3 regions of the Anoxybacillus sp. MB8 genome follow, and region 1 is predicted to be linked to each of the others. Evidence: riboswitches for the same ligand, from Rfam matches in the RefSeq annotation. Region 1 holds a riboswitch; each other region holds the start of a gene.
What was found. Region 1 has a riboswitch for cobalamin ahead of EKC99_RS00150 (ABC transporter substrate-binding protein). Riboswitches for the same ligand answer to the same signal wherever they lie in the genome.
Positions count from the first base shown of each region.

Region 2: linked by a shared signal. The riboswitch ahead of metE (5-methyltetrahydropteroyltriglutamate--homocysteine S-methyltransferase) and the one ahead of EKC99_RS00150 (ABC transporter substrate-binding protein) in region 1 are both predicted to bind cobalamin.
Region 3: linked by a shared signal. The riboswitch ahead of EKC99_RS03460 ((2Fe-2S) ferredoxin domain-containing protein) and the one ahead of EKC99_RS00150 (ABC transporter substrate-binding protein) in region 1 are both predicted to bind cobalamin.

Region 1 is NZ_RXXX01000001.1:21,409-23,613, reverse strand. It holds gene EKC99_RS00155 (ATP-binding protein) at 1-838, shown strand, start outside; cobalamin riboswitch at 906-1,097, shown strand; gene EKC99_RS00150 (ABC transporter substrate-binding protein) at 1,217-2,173, shown strand; gene EKC99_RS00145 (FecCD family ABC transporter permease) at 2,139-2,205, shown strand, end outside.
Region 2 is NZ_RXXX01000040.1:12,034-14,238, forward strand. It holds gene metE (5-methyltetrahydropteroyltriglutamate--homocysteine S-methyltransferase) at 1-1,160, opposite strand, end outside; cobalamin riboswitch at 1,301-1,490, opposite strand.
Region 3 is NZ_RXXX01000005.1:74,657-76,861, reverse strand. It holds gene EKC99_RS03465 (LacI family DNA-binding transcriptional regulator) at 1-785, shown strand, start outside; cobalamin riboswitch at 869-1,050, shown strand; gene EKC99_RS03460 ((2Fe-2S) ferredoxin domain-containing protein) at 1,208-1,570, shown strand; gene EKC99_RS03455 (energy-coupling factor ABC transporter permease) at 1,588-2,205, shown strand, end outside.

The sequences.
Region 1 (2,205 bases):
ATTGTTTAAGAAAGCGGTCGCGGAGGAAAAAGAACAAGCGATAGAAATGGCTTTACAAGGTCGCAATTGGGTCATTGTTATGACGCCGTTATACAACGGCAAGGTCATTCGGGGAGCCGTTGCGGTGCTTCGGGATATGACGGAGGAACGACGGCTTGATAAGTTGCGCAAAGATTTTATCGCAAACGTCTCGCATGAGTTGCGCACACCGATTGCGATGTTGCAAGGGTATAGTGAAGCGATCGTCGATGATATTGCGGCGACAGATGAAGAGAAAAAAGAATTGGCAAAGGTGATTTACGACGAATCGTTGCGCATGGGTCGCCTTGTGAACGATTTGCTTGATTTAGCGCGCATGGAAGCAGGGCATTTAACGCTTCATGAAGAACAAGTGCCGCTTAGACCGTATATCGAGCGCATCATTCATAAGTTTCAAGCGTTAGCGAAAGAAAAAGGAGTTCATTTGCTTGTTGAAATGAACGATGAGCTCATCGTTTCATTCGATCCTGACCGCATTGAACAAGTGTTGACGAATTTAATTGACAATGCGCTTCGGCATACGGATGATGGTGGCGAAGTACGTGTCATTGTCGATGCGGGGGAAGAAGTCGTGCGCATCTCTGTGCAAGATTCTGGCTCAGGCATCGCAGAAGAAGATTTGCCGTTTGTGTTTGAGCGTTTTTATAAAGCGGATAAAGCACGCACGCGCGGTCGCTCAGGTACAGGTTTAGGTCTTGCGATTGCGAAAAACATCGTTGAAGCGCATAAAGGAACGATTGCTGTCCATAGCAAACTAGGAGAAGGAACGACGTTTACGTTTACATTGCCATTGAAGTAGAAAATTTTTGTTGTCATCAGTGACGTTTTTCGCTATGATAGAAACGTAGAAATTGTTCGACAATTACATACGTTCGTTGCAAAAAGGTGTCGAACGGGCAACCTAGTAGACTTAATAGGGAATCTGGTGCAAGTCCAGAACTGTCCCCGCAACTGTAAATGCTGACGAAATGAAAACCGCCACTGTACCATTCGTACGGGAAGGCTTCAAAGTAGGATGACGCATAAGTCAGTAGACCTGCCTTTTTGCACCGTCATTCGCGTCTTCGGGGAGTGAGACGGCGAAACGACAAGGGGAAGTTATTGTCTTTTGTTGTTTCTAGCTCATTCCATTTGGGATGAGCTTTTTTATTTGACATACATAAAAGGGGGAAAAACGATGAAGAAATGGAAACAATATGTGTGGCTTCTTGCGCTCGTATTGACGCTCGGATTAGTAGCGTGCAGCAATAACGCGGAGCCAGCGAAAGAAACGAAGCAAGAGGCGAAAACAGAGGAGGCTGCATTTCCGGTTACGGTAAAAGATGCGGTTGGCGATGTCACGATTGAAAAAGAACCGACAAAAATCGTTTCGCTCATTCCGAGCAATACAGAAATTGCATACGCGTTAGGGCTTGGTGACAAAATTGTCGGTGTAAGCGATTTTGATAACTATCCAGAAGATGTGAAAAACAAAGAAAAAGTTGGTGGCATGGAGTTTAATGTTGAAAAAATTATTTCACTTCAACCAGACGTTGTGCTTGCGCATGCATCAAGCGCTCACAATTCTGAGGAAGGATTAAAGCAATTAAAAGATGCGGGCATTACAGTGATTGTAGTGCCAAACGCCACATCGTTCAACGATGTATATGCATCGATTGAACTGATCGGGAAGGCGACAGGGAAAGAGAAAGAGGCAGCCGATGTTGTGCAACAAATGAAGCAAAAAATTGATGCCATTGCGGAAAAAGCAAAAGAAGTAAAAGAAGAAGCAACCGTTTGGGTGGAAGTTTCTCCTGCACCTGAAATTTATACCGCTGGAAAAGGAACATTTATGGATGAAATGTTAACGATCATTCATGCGAAAAATGCAGCAGGCGATCAAGAAGGATGGCCGATGTTTACAGAAGAAGATGCAGTGGCGCTAAATCCAGATGTCATTATTACGACATACGGTTATTACACACCGAACGCTGTCGAGCAAGTGCTCGCTCGCCCAGCTTGGAAAGATGTCCCTGCAATTAAAAATAAACGAGTATACGATGTGAATTCTGATTTAGTTTCTCGTCCAGGACCACGTTTAGCTGAAGGGGTCGAAGAAATTGCCAAAGTCGTTTATCCAGACATTTTTAAATAATTACATGAGCGCATCGCTTATTGCAACGATTG
Region 2 (2,205 bases), on a different contig from region 1:
GATTGACGGAACTTGGAAAAATAAACGGTTGTTTGTTCATCGTATTTGATTAGCTCGTCGATCGTTACGTTTCCTTTCATATGCTCTGTCAACATACGTATTTCATCTAATTTTTCATCCGCAAATGATAAAGTACTAGCAAGTTCTGTTGGTAACGTATGTTCATGTTTTGTTGTGACAGGGACATGTATTAAGCTGCAAGACGGTTGAATGATCAGTTGTTCAGAAACGCCTGCTAAATGATGAAGGAGCTTCGCTTTTTGGGCAAGCGAGCTTTTCCATACATTGCGACCGTCTACAATACCAGCAACTAATATTTTATCTTTCGGAAATCCGTACGTGTTTATGTTTTTCATGTTCTCGCCATCGTCATGCACGAAATCAAGCCCAATGCCTGCGACAGGTAAAGCAACGATTTCACGATAATGCGATACGCTATCAAAATATGTTTGTAAAATAATATTTATGTTCGGTATATCGCGGTGAAAAACGTTGTATACATGATGAAATGCATCGATGATGTCATCGTCTATATCTTGCACGAGAATCGGTTCATCCATTTGTACGAATGACACGCCCGCTTCGCTTAGTTGTTTGAATAATTCCACATAAACAGGAACTAATTGTGCGAGATGTTTGCGCCACTCGTGTCGCGCGTATTGCTTAGAAAGCAAAAGAAATGTAATCGGGCCAAGCAATACAGGTTTTGTTTCTAAATTGAATGTTTCTTTTACAAGCTTGTATTCTTTCAATAGGTGATTATCCACTAATTTCGGCTTCGTTTGCCCGATTTCAGGCACAATGTAGTGATAATTTGTATTAAACCATTTCGTCATTTCAAGCGCATGTTGCCCATTCGTTCCACGTGCCATCGCAAAATATTGCTCAAGAGGATCGTCTATTTGTTGAAATCGCTTAGGAATATATCCAAACATAAATGCTGTATCTAACACGTGATCGTATAAAGAAAAATCTCCGATTGGAATGAGATCAATTCCTTTCTCAAGCTGTTTACGAATGGAATCCAGTCGAATCGTTTCCATCGTCTTTGTGAATTGCTCTTCGTTTATTTGCCCATTCCAAAAAGATTCTAACGCTTTTTTCCACTCTCTTTTCTCACCAATACGCGGATATCCTACATTTGAACTACGGATGAACAAGTTAAGCACCTCCAGTCATTTTATCCCAATCAAGCAGAAAAACCCCCTTCCAAACAGAAGGAGGGCATAGCTAACTCGTATTGAGATACGTGAAGTGCCTCAACATCATATGTCCTCACTCCTCCCTATGACGCGTAGGTCGTAAGTGCATACAACAGGCAGGTCTCCTGACTTAGCTTCATCGCTGTTTATCTCCTTCCCATTTCAAATGAAACAGTGGATTGTGATAAACAGCTCTGCATCACAGTGGCGCGACCGTGTTGGACTTTCACCAAACTTCCCTTTTAAGATTCACAGCATGTGTGAACCACCTGTTGCGTGAACTTATTATTTTGTTGTATAAAATTCAGAATAAACGAACTTTTTGTTTTTTTCAACCGAAATATTTTCTCGTGTGGAGTTTTGAGAGATGTAACGCCGTAGTTAATGGTTATATTTTTCTTTTAAGTTAATATTAATATTTTATTGATAATTTTATGTTAAAAAGTATTGATTTTTTTTGTTATAGTTTTACATAAAGTGGATTTAAATATAAATTTTTTTAATGAAAGGGAGGCAGAAGGGTTATGTTAACTAACGAAAACAAAAACTTGCTAATGAAAATAAAGGACATTTTGATTCGAGAAGTTCCTAAAACGACCGATATTATACAAATATATAGATTGTTACAGGATAATAATTACTCGGAATACAAGTGTAGTGTACTAAAAGAACCTCGTTGGAGCGATGATGCATTTATTGTAAAAATTTCAGATAGTAACTCATCGGACTTTACGTTGAAAATTCACTATGATAAATATCCTATGGCATCACATGTTTATAATTCTCCCCATTTACTTACCAAGCTGGAGCAGTGTTTATTTTCAACCACTATTGTTGAAACATTTATTATACCCAATGGCCACCTAAATAACATAAGGTTTGTCTTTTATGAATATATTGACGGTACTCCGCTAGATAAGCTATATACATGCACCTTAAAACCATGACTTCTGTATGAACACCTTTTTTCATGGCTATACTGCTCCTAAATATTTCTATACAA
Region 3 (2,205 bases), on a different contig from region 1:
TTCGCGGCATCAGTAAAGCGGTGCACGATCGTCAATATGCGCTGCAGTTATCGACGGGGGAAACGGAAGCGGAAATTTACGATGGCGTCGTGCATATGGTACAAGGAAAGCGCGTCGATGGAGTCATTTTGCTGTATTCGCGTGCGAACGATAAAATTATGGCGTATTTGCAAAAAGAAGACGTGCCGTTTGTCGTCATCGGGAAACCGCATAAAAAAGCGGAGGAAATTACACATGTCGATAACGATAACGTGCGCGCGGCGCGCGAGGCGACAGAATATTTAATTGAACTCGGTCATGAGCGCATCGCTTTTGTCGGCGGAAACGTCAATCTCATTGTGACGATGGATCGTTTGCGCGGATATGAAAAAGCGTTAAAATCGGCAGGGCTGACGTATCGAAAAGATTACATTGTACATGAAGAGTTTTTAAAAGAAGGCGGACAAGAGGCGATGAAAGAGCTGCTTTCACTCGCTGAGCCGCCAACTGCGCTCGTTGTCGCCGACGATTTAATGGCGCTCGGTGTCTTAAATACGCTTGCAGAAATGGGCTTAAGCGTGCCAACGGATTTATCGATCGTCAGCTTTAACAACGTCCTTTTATCGGAAATTTCCCGTCCGCCGTTAACGTCGGTAGACATTAACATTTTCCAACTTGGCTTTGAAGCGGCAAGAAATTTAATACAACAAATCGAAAATCCGAATGAGCCGATTAAACGAATTATCATTCCACATACGCTCGTGAAACGATTTTCGTGCGATTACTACAAAGCGCCTTCTGAATAAGAAGGTGCTTTTTTCGTAAACAGGATAGGCAAGAAGAAAAAAATGGTGTATCATATGATTAACATCATGTTCTTTGAAAACGCATATACGATGAGCAAGTACGGTGCATACAAACGTATGCTGAAAAGGGAAGAACGGTGCAAAGCCGTCGCGGTACCCGCCACTGTGATGGGGAGTTTCGTTGCAACGTGCCACTGATTTTTTGGGAAGGCGCAGCGAAATGATGAACCTAAGCCAGGAGACCTGCCTGCTTGCGATACGTCGGCTGCCTACGGGAATATAGGTAGACGTGCGGGAACGATGGACGTTATAGCGATGATGTATGCTTAGATGGCGTATGCTCTATTTTTTGAATCTTTCGTTTTTTCTGCACCTCTGCCTAGGGGTGCTTTTTTTATTTTTGATAAAAGGAGCGAAGATATATGGCGACGTGGAATTTGCAAGGAACGAAGCATCATGTGCTCATTTGCAACGGAGGGAGCTGCATGCGAAAGGGAGGAGAGGAGGTGACGCAAGCCATTCGTGATGAAATTGATCAACTTCAACTACATGCCGACGTGCATACGACGCGAACGAGGTGCAACGGTCGCTGTGAAGATGCGTGTGTTGTTATCGTGTATCCAGAAGGTGTTTGGTATCGTACGATCGATGAGCACGTTGCACGGGACATTGTCCGAAAACATATACGTGATGGCGACATGTTATGTGATTACGTGACGTACACATATGATGAAAATTTTAAGATGCCGAAATATAGTCAGGCGACAAGGGGGAAAGAAAAGTGAGAAAAAAAACATGGTGGATGACGATTTGTATTGCTGTGTACATTCTTTTCGCCCTTTCTCCATCTGCATATGCGATGCATATTATGGAAGGATTTTTACCTTGGCATTGGGCGCTCGTTTGGTGGTTACTCTTTTTGCCATTTTTCTTTGTTGGCATGCGCCATGTTTCACATTTGATGAAACAAAAGCCGGAGGTGAAACTACTTCTTGCGTTCGCGACGGCGTTTACATTCGTTCTCTCGGCATTAAAAATTCCATCGGTGACGGGAAGTAGCTCGCATCCGACTGGGACAGGACTTGGTGCGCTTTTATTTGGACCGTTTATTATGACGGTCATCGGTACAGCAGTGCTATTATTTCAAGCGCTTTTGCTGGCGCATGGAGGTTTGACGACGCTAGGGGCGAATGCTTTTTCTATGGCTGTTGTTGGTCCGCTCGTTGCGTACGGTTTGTTTGTTATATGTAAAAAGTGTGGAATATCCGTGCGTATATCCGTCTTTTTAGCAGCGATGATGGCTGATTTGGCGACATACGTCATGACGTCGTTTCAGCTCGCCCTAGCATTTCCAGATGTGACAAGCGGCGTATGGGGCGCATTTTTGAAATTCGCTTCCATTTTTGCACTGACACAAGTT